3 regions of the Psychrobacillus sp. NPDC093180 genome follow, and region 3 is predicted to be linked to each of the others. Evidence: riboswitches for the same ligand, from Rfam matches in the RefSeq annotation. Region 3 holds a riboswitch; each other region holds the start of a gene.
What was found. Region 3 has a riboswitch for lysine ahead of ACIP9W_RS10245 (Na+/H+ antiporter NhaC family protein). Riboswitches for the same ligand answer to the same signal wherever they lie in the genome.

Region 1 (3,287 bases), on a different contig from region 3:
AGGTGTTCGTTCCTCATGATACAGATGTCCATTTAGCTTCTGAATTGTTAGAGATGAAAGTGTTCACTCCTCAAAAAGGCTTGAAAAAAAACTTAGTAGATCTTGCGAAGAAAAATGCTGTACTGGCCTTAAGTGAGAAGTTCCAGCTGATTGAAAGACAAGAAGAGCGTACGATAGGAGCAGTGGAGGAATTAGGTAATGTAATGGGGATTGCCACTCCAAACCGAATTGAAGCATTTGATAATTCTCATATACATGGAACCGACGCTGTTTCAGCGATGGTTGTCTTTGTAGATGGCAAAGCATATAAAAAGGACTATCGAAAATATAAGACGAGAACTGCTGCCAAACATGATGATTACGGAGCGATGCGAGAGGTCATTCGCAGAAGATACACACGAGTATTGAAAGAAAATTTACCTTTACCAGATCTCATTATTATCGATGGAGGAAAAGGACAAATAGAAGCTGCTCGAGAAATTTTAGAGGATGAGTTAGGCTTGGAAATTCCTATTGCTGGACTTGCAAAAGATGGCAAGCACCAAACTTCGCAGCTACTATATGGAAATCCTATTGATATAATTCCAATGAAGCGGACGAGTGAAGGATTTTATTTGTTACAGCGTATTCAAGACGAAGTACACCGCTTTGCTATTACATTCCATCGCCAACAAAGAGGGAAACATACAATCGCTTCTTCTTTAGATGGTATTGAAGGAATAGGTCCGAAACGAAAAAAAGCACTATTAAAGCATTTCGGATCAATCAAGAAAATGCAGGTAGCGACGAAGGAAGAATTTATAGAAGCAGGGCTTTCTAGAAAGCTAGCAGAGACAATGGTGGAACATTTTCAGAAAAAGTAATTGTCTTCTGAATTTTCTTGTGTTATGGTTGATACAATTTAATATTCACTATCATGAAGTGAAGATAGAGGTGCAAACTGACAAGAGTACTTAGCGGGAGGATGAAAAGATCCGTCAATCGCTAAAGGAAAGGGTCATTTGCCGAAACCTAGTATAGCTTTTCCTGTTCTAGGTTGGTTCTGCATTGAAGAAATGTAGGATTGTCAGAATTCAGTATTCTGGAGGGCTATCTCACATGGACATTATTTGACCGTGTATGAGACAATGCTTTTCACAATATGTGGAAAGCATTTTTTAATCCTTACAGATAAACAAGGGAGAGAATATCCATGAGTAAAATTGTGATGAAATTCGGTGGTACTTCTGTAGCAACTACAGAAAAAATTGCGAGCGTAGCAAACAGAATCAGTAAAGAGAAAGAAAAAGGACATGATATTGTTGTAGTCGTATCAGCAATGGGCAAAGCAACAGATGAGTTGGTAAATTTAGCGAATGAAATAACAGAAAATCCATCTAAACGCGAAATGGACATGCTACTCTCGACTGGTGAACAAGTGACTATGTCATTACTAGCGATCCAATTAAATGCACTAGGTCTAGACGCCGTTTCTCTAACTGGTTGGCAAGCAGGCCTCGTGACAGATAATGTACATAAAAATGCAAGAGTAGAGAAAATGGATGGCTCTAAAATAAGCGACTTATTGAAAGAAGATAAGATCGTAATTGTTGCTGGCTTTCAAGGGGTTTCAAATAATGGAGAAATCACAACTCTGGGAAGAGGTGGGTCAGATACAACCGCAGTTGCCATTGCAGTAACGATTGAAGCGGATGTATGTGATATTTATACAGATGTAGAAGGGGTATATACATCGGACCCAAGATACGTTACAAATGCTAGAAAGCTAGAACAATTAGAATACGATGAAATGCTTGAGCTTGCTAATCTAGGTGCTGGAGTACTTCATCCAAGAGCAGTCGAATTTGCAAAAAACTATAAAATACCATTAAGAGTACGTTCAAGCTCTTCAGAAAATGAAGGAACAATTTTAAAGGAGGAAGTAGATGTGGAAAATAATTTAGTAGTACGTGGGGTAGCATTTGAATCGGATATAGTGCGATTAACAATTGAGTATGATGTACCATTTAATGGTTCACTAGCATCCATTTTTACGACTCTTGCAGAAAATCATATTAATGTTGATATTATTGTACAATCCATTGTAGATGGTGTTAGACCTGCTGTTTCATTCTCTATCAAAAAAGAGTCGTTAGCAGAAGCAATTACGGTTCTTGAAACCCACAAAAAAACGCTCGGCTTTACATTTGCGGACTTTGAGGTAGGCTTAGCGAAAGTTTCCATCGTTGGTTCAGGAATGGTCTCCAATCCGGGAGTTGCCGCGCAAATGTTTGATCGACTTCGAAAAGAAAATATTCCGGTGAAGATGGTAAGTACATCCGAGATAAAAGTTTCTGTTGTTGTCCCTCAAGACGAGATGATTCAAGCAGCCAATGCCCTGCACGATGAATTCGATTTGGCGATCAAGCAATAACTGATCAGGCAACCAGGAGGGTAAGGGTCGTGACATTGTTACGACCCTTGTTTGCTTTGCTTGGAGTGTCCGCTCGGATTCAAAGAGTCGCTATTAATTTCGTCTCGAACATGACAAAATCATTAACGTCTCACTTCAAGTAAACTTGTTATATGAAAAATTGGTTGCGTTCATCTGTATTTTGGTTGCCCTTGTGCTAATTTGGTTGCTCTCAGTATAGAAATGGTTGCTTTCAACTGCAGTTTAGTTGCCCTTAGCCATTTTCAGGGATTATTTATTCAGCGACTACGAAATTTTAGCGTTTAACACGGTAGATTCTTGCGAGAAGATTCGTCGCTCGCCCGCAGAAAGCGAAGCGCCGTCAGTTTTAACCATGTATTCACATTTAAAAAGAAAAGCATTGGATGGCTTGATAGCCATTCAATGCTTATTTAGTAACTTTTACATCCCATTTTACTTGAAAGGAAACAGTTCCGTTTTTATTTGGTTCTTCGTCGTAGCATTCTGTTAAATAACCGCCAATTTTCTGTTGTTGCTCGGCTAAAAAGCCTGCTTCTAATCGGTGGCTTCTTATTTTTCCACTTTGAGGTAAATTGAACGTATGTAAGGTATAAAATGCAGAGTCTTTTGTTGTTTTCTCTAACTCTAGTGTTCCCCAACCTGCTTGTTGAAAGAATGTAATGGCTTCTTCCATCGAGTAAAGTGGAAACTTGCGAGCAAGATCTTTTCCAGCCCAATATAAAATATCTTTTTCATGTTTTCCGAGAATAGAAGCAAGCACGTGGTCTCTTAGTAATTCATATCCAAAGGAAGTTACATGTGAATGTTCCTTATCATTCAAGTAGCAACCCTTCTTTCAAAAAGTGAGTATCAT
Region 2 (3,287 bases), on a different contig from region 3:
GTCTTTTGGCTTAAGGAATCGTGCATAATCGGAAGAAATTAAGGCTGTTAAACCCATTATCCCATGTTGCATTCCGATACATAGAAGTAAAGCTTGTCCACCCATTTGAACACCTTCTGGCATATAAGTCCAAAAAGCCCCTTCAAAAACGGAAGGTTTGTAAAATGATATAGTAATGGCAGTCACCAAGAAAACAACAAAAATTGGCAATGACCACTTTTGTAATTTATCGAGTTGCTTGACTCCAAACCAATTTAGTGGAATTACAATTAATCCGAAGAAAATGATTAGTGCCCATTCTGGTATGATGGGGAAGAAGGTGTGAACTGCGGAAACTAAAATTAGGCCTTCAAATGCACAGTACATGATGAAGTTTGTTGCATAAATGAATGAGGTTAACGATGCACCTATGTAACCAAAACCTCCACCCCTAGATAATAAGTTGACGTTCATACCGGATTTTGCTGAAAGATATGTGATGAACGTTCCGAGTATACCAGCAACAATTATCGCATATATGGAGGATATGATGGCATTGATGGCTCCGAATTGAAGTGCCATAACGCTTCCCATTTGAAAATAAAAAATGGCCGTTGCTATCCCAAAAGTGATGTTAGTTATACTAAACCAACCCGCTTTTCTCTGATCTCTTGGCACTCTGTCTAATGAATAATCATCTTTCATTTCTTCTGACACTTTGTGATCTGCGACTTGGACAGATCCCATAATATCAACTCCCTTTTTGTATAATTTTATGAATATTAAACTTCCATTTTATTGTAAAAAGATTCGTTCACCAATTCATCCATTTTCCATTATATCAATAAAGGCAATATTTTATCAAATCTAGTGTTTTTAAGGGCATATGAAATATGATTTTTTTGGAAGTTTAAAAAGTCATTATGAATAGCTGGTTGACACATATCTGATGTTGTTGTAGACTATGAAACATAAATTAATTAAATATGACCTCACTTGATAAGTGGGGTAGAGGCGCGATATTTATTAGTCCTTAGCGGAGTTTGAGAAGCAATGATGCTAGGGAGAAGGAAATGTCGCCGAAGTTTGTAAATATTTCTCCGTATTACATGCTGGGTCTGCAGTGAACAACTGCAGGACTGTCCACTTTAAACGTCCCGGTTTATTGTGGTGTGCTATCTCATTTGGGTAAAGTAGAGGATTTAGGGCAACTATACAAATTGCGACCTGAGTTCATCTCAGGTCTTTTTTATAGGTTGTCCTTTTTTATTGTTTTCAAACATAAACTAAAAATAAAAGGGGAGAAATACAAGTGAAAAATAAATTTCTATTACTAACAATGTTCGTATCAATCTTATTACTTTTAGCAGCATGTGGAACGGATAACACAGAAAAAGCAGGTTCAGGCGCGTCAACTCAAGAAAGCGATACATTTACAATCGGTTTAGAAGCTGGATACCCACCATTTAACTGGACACAAATGGACGATTCTAACGGTGGAGTGAAACTTCAAGGCAACTCAGAATATGCAGGTGGATACGATGTAGAAATGGCTAAGAAAATTGCAGAAGGCTTAGGCAAAGAATTGGTCATTGTTAAAACAGAATGGGATGGTTTAGTTCCTGCTTTAACATCAGGTAAAATTGATGCAATAATGGCAGGTATGTCTCCTACAAAGGAACGCAAAGCCACAATCGACTTCTCTGATAACTACTATACATCTAATTTTGTAATGGTTGTAAAAAAAGGTGGACCTTATGAGAATGCTACATCCATTCAAGATTTTAAAGGGGCAAAAGTGACTGGGCAGCTAAACACTTCCCATTACGGTGTGATCGATCAAATTGACGGTGTAAAAAAACAAACTGCTATGGATAATTTTCCAGCAATGCGCGTTGCATTAGAGTCAGGTAAAATCGATGGTTATGTATCCGAGCGCCCTGAAGGAATTAGTGCTTCTTCTGCAAATGAAAACTTTGTAATGGTTGAATTTACAGAAGGATTCAAGGCATCGGAAGAAGAAACGGCAGTTGCAGTAGGGCTTACAAAAGATAGTGAACTAACAGAAAAAATTAATGAGATCTTAGCAAAAATCTCAGAAGAAGAACGTCAAGAAATTATGGATAATGCGATAAAAAATCAACCAGCTGCAGAATAATGACGAAACATATCGGCTGCAATTTTATTGCAGTCGTTTTTTACGCTTAAAAGGAGGAATATGATGAGTTTCGAGTGGGTAGTATCAATCGTTTCCGATAACTGGCCGATGTTCCTTCGGGGAGCAGGAATTACTTTATTAATTTCTATAATCGGTACAATAATCGGTTCAGTTATCGGTTTATTAGCAGGAGTTATACGCACAATTCCGCTGCCTGAAAGAGCAGCAAAACGAATATTACTAAAGGTAGTAAATATAATCCTTTCTGTATATATTGAATTTTTCCGTGGAACACCAATGATTGTACAGGCAATGGTTATTTATTACGGATCCATGCTAGCTTTTAATATTGATATGAATGCCCTAGTGGCAGCTGTTTTCATTGTATCGATAAATACAGGAGCTTATATGGCAGAAATTGTACGTGGTGGAGTCATTTCTATTGAAAAAGGGCAATTCGAAGCTGCTCAAGCAATCGGGATGAATCATATACAAACAATGCTCCATGTAGTTTTACCACAAGTCATTCGTAATATATTACCGGCAACGGGTAACCAATTTATCATTAATATTAAAGATACATCTGTACTAAACGTCATTAGTGTATCGGAGTTATTTTTCCAAACAAAATCGATTGCAGGAAACAACTTCCGTTATTTTGAATCGTTTTTCGTGGCATGTGTGTTGTACTTTGTTATGACCTATACAGTAACACTAATTCTACGTTATTTTGAAAGAAAACTAGATGGACCTGAAAACTACAGCATGATTGGTCAGCCAGCGCAAGTAACTTTAACGAATACAAAAGAAAGCTAAGAAGGAGGAGCAATAATGGAAAAAGTAGTTGATATACAACATTTAAGCAAATCCTTTGGAGCACGTGAAGTACTAAAAGACATTGATTTCTCTGTTAAAAAAGGGGAAGTGGTCAGTATAATCGGTTCTTCTGGATCAGGTAAATCCACGCTTCTTCGTTGTATTAATCTTTTAGAAAAACCAAGTGGCGGTCAAATTATTTATAACGGTGAAAATATTTTAGACGACAAACATGATATACATGCATATCGCACAAAGTTGGGGATGGTTTTCCAACAATTTAACTTGTTTAATAATCATAATGTGTTGAGCAACTGTGTCGTTGGACAAATAA
Region 3 (3,287 bases):
TATGCCACAGATACTTTAGCAAAGCCGAAAGATCTTGATCTGCAACTGAAAAAGTGGGAAGCTCTTGGTAACGAGGAACTTTCTGAAGCTGTTCTTCAGAATGAGACCTTTTTGCACAAAGATTGGTTCGGTCCTTCCGATATGTCTAGATTTTTCGGTAATGCTTTGCTTACCTTTACGAAAGCTGATTGTGCGATGTTTCCTGCTGGGATATTTTTAACAGACTTACAGATTGGTCCTATTAGTGCTAGCGACTTACATCGATGTTTGCCACATCCGATAAATCCATGTGTTATCACATTAACAGGAGCGGAATTATTGGAAATTGTGGAGCAATCTAAAAATGAGAAATGGCCACACTTAGAGGTAAAGGGGCTCGGGTTTAGAGGCAAATACTTAGGGGCTATTATTTTCGAGCAATTGATGGAAGATGAGCATGGGGATGTATTTATTGGTGATGAACGATTGTTACTTGAAAAAGTGTATACATTGGCGACACTTGATATGTTCACATTTGGTTATTTTTTTCCTTCCTTTAAATTTGCAACGAAAGAATACTATATGCCGGAGTTAATACGTGATGTAGTTAAGTGGTACGGCAATCAGTTACTGAGTCAAGCATAATAATCCTTCTTATTACATAATAGTAATAAGGGGGATTTTTTGCTATTCTATCGTAAAAAAAAGCGTTTTCCTTTTTTTTCTGCTCAGCGAAAACTAGCTATACTAATAATGTTATTTATCTTATCAGTTGCAGGCGTATTTTATTTCGTTAACAACCAATTGACTCCAACTTATCTGGATTATGCGGAAGTACAAACCAATAAAATCGCATCAATGGTTATTAGTAAAGCAATTAACTCAAGGACAGCGAACGTTTTAGATGTAAACGATATTATCGAGGAAGTACCATCAACAAATGGTAGCACCAATATGGTAACGACGAAATTTAATACAGAAATTATTAATCGTGTCTTATCGGATACGAACAGTTTGGTGCAAGCCCATCTAGAACAAGCAGAAAAGGGAAATCTATCGAGTTTACCTTATCTAGATGATATTGAATACGATAAAACAACGATGGAAGATCAAGGCGGAGTTGTATTTTTTGTGCCGATGGGGCAGGCAACGAATATACCGCTAATCGGTAATTTAGGACCTAAAATTCCTATTCGGTTTCATGTGATTGGAAATGTTCAATCTACTGTTGTACCGACTATCGAAAACTTTGGTATTAATAATGCGTATGTAGAAGTGAGTATTCATATTAAAGTAAATGTCCAAGTTATTGTACCGCTTGCTAGTAAAATGAGTGTTGTCGAACAAAAGATTCCCGTAGCCATGGGATTAGTGCAAGGGCAAGTGCCACATATTTATACTGGAGGAGATGGTTCTGCTGCTCCGTCTGTTGAGGTGCCGATTCCGTTACCTGAAAAATAAAAATTCCAGAGAAAACAGAAACAACTGTTACAATAGAGAAAATGAATATAATAGGTAGAGGCTGCAGAGCTTAATAGTACTATACAGGAAGATGACGCTTATGATCGTATACGAAAGGAAGTTTTGCCGAAGCTAAATATAGTCCGTCAAACGATATTTAGTTGGGGTTATTCTAAAAAAGAATAACACTGTCATTTATATGAAAATATAAATGGTGAGCTACAGATGGTAAATAATCGTTTTTATGCTTAAATTCAATAGTGGAAGCCAACCTATATACATATGTAGGTTGGCTTTTTATATTTTTGAGGAGGAATAGGTTTTGGAAAATACGATTTTTTCTTTATTGCCACCGTTACTTGCAATCATTATGGTGCTTGTAACGAAGCGAGTTATTTTATCTTTAGGGGTTGGAATTGTATCTGCAGCGCTTCTGGTAGAAAATTTTGCTCCAGTGGATTCGTTGCTATTATTATGGGAATCATTTAGAACTTCTTTTTGGGAAGAAGGGTTAAATGCTTATAATATTTATATTTTGCTTTTTATATTAATGCTTGGTGTTGTGACAGCGTTTGTAAGTTTATCAGGCGGTAGTACAGCATTTGCGGCATGGGCGATTAAAAAAATTAAAACTCGCCGTGGCTCGAAATTATTAACAGCTTTTTTAGGGATACTCATATTTGTAGATGATTATTTTAATGCGTTAGCAGTTGGTCAAATTGCCAGACCTATTACTGATTCGCATCGCATTTCACGTGCGAAGCTTTCTTATTTTATCGATTCTACTTCTGCTCCTGTTTGTGTAGTGTCACCCGTTTCAAGTTGGGGTGCGTTTTTAATCAGTCAGTTAGGAGTTATTTTTGCAACGCATGCAGTAACTGCTTATACGCCACTTGAGGCATTTGTGTTAATGGCACCTATGAATTTTTATGTGCTTGCGACTTTAGCGATTGTTTTTTTCCTAGCATGGACAGACTTTGACTTAATGGAAATGAAAAAGCACGAGAAGAAAGCGATAGAAACTGGGGAGCTTTTTGATTCGTCTAAACCAAACCCAGGAAATCTACAAGGAAATTTCCCGGAAAATAATTATGGTAAAGTATTGGATTTAGTGTTGCCGATTGTATCGTTAATTGTAGTGACGTTATTTGCCATGTTTTGGACAGGCTATAGCCTTTCTGGTTATCAGTTAAATTTATTTGTTATTTTTGAAAATACCGATGTGCCATTTTCTTTATTTATTGGGGGATTGGTAGCGACGATTTTGGCTATTGCCCTGTATGTGCGACAATTTAATACTAATCCAGAAGCGAGCGTTAATTTAGTGTGGAAAGCTATCGTGACAGGGATTCGTTCCATGCTTCCTGCTATATTTATTTTAATTTTTGCATGGTCTTTATCCTTCTTGATCAATGCATTAGAAACAGGTGTATTTTTAGCTAACCTTGTAACGGATAATAATATTCCGGTCGGCGTTATTCCAGCATTGCTCTTTGTATTAACGGCATTTATGGCATTTGCTACTGGATCTTCTTGGGGTTCATTTGGTATTTTATTGCCAATTGGTGCTAGTATTATTATGGCGATAGAACCAGAGTTATTGTTGCCAGTACTTGCAGCGGTTCTAGCCGGAGCAGTATTTGGAGATCATTGTTCACCGATTTCGGATACAACCATCATGTCAGCTACTGGAGCTGGGGTTAATGTAATCGATCATGTTATGACGCAATTACCATATGCGATTATTAGTGCTATTATAGCGGCGATAGGCTATTTAGTTCTTGGTTTAACAGATTCCATTTTAATAGGACTTGTTTCGGTTATAGGTATTCTTATTGTATTGTTTG

Region 1: it holds a riboswitch for lysine, as region 3 does, so the genes downstream of both, ACIP9W_RS01060 (aspartate kinase) here and ACIP9W_RS10245 (Na+/H+ antiporter NhaC family protein) in region 3, are expected to answer to the same signal.
Region 2: it holds a riboswitch for lysine, as region 3 does, so the genes downstream of both, ACIP9W_RS19230 (transporter substrate-binding domain-containing protein) here and ACIP9W_RS10245 (Na+/H+ antiporter NhaC family protein) in region 3, are expected to answer to the same signal.

Annotation. Positions count from the first base shown of each region.
Region 1 covers NZ_JBIVOJ010000001.1:204,057-207,343, forward strand. The annotation lists gene uvrC (excinuclease ABC subunit UvrC) at 1-863, shown strand, start outside; lysine riboswitch at 921-1,100, shown strand; gene ACIP9W_RS01060 (aspartate kinase) at 1,193-2,413, shown strand; gene ACIP9W_RS01065 (YslB family protein) at 2,841-3,254, opposite strand.
Region 2 covers NZ_JBIVOJ010000015.1:60,807-64,093, forward strand. The annotation lists gene ACIP9W_RS19225 (purine-cytosine permease family protein) at 1-726, opposite strand, end outside; lysine riboswitch at 981-1,165, shown strand; gene ACIP9W_RS19230 (transporter substrate-binding domain-containing protein) at 1,292-2,137, shown strand; gene ACIP9W_RS19235 (amino acid ABC transporter permease) at 2,201-2,953, shown strand; gene ACIP9W_RS19240 (amino acid ABC transporter ATP-binding protein) at 2,969-3,287, shown strand, end outside.
Region 3 covers NZ_JBIVOJ010000006.1:37,598-40,884, reverse strand. The annotation lists gene ACIP9W_RS10255 (bifunctional metallophosphatase/5'-nucleotidase) at 1-624, shown strand, start outside; gene yunB (sporulation protein YunB) at 664-1,440, shown strand; lysine riboswitch at 1,488-1,670, shown strand; gene ACIP9W_RS10245 (Na+/H+ antiporter NhaC family protein) at 1,763-3,287, shown strand, end outside.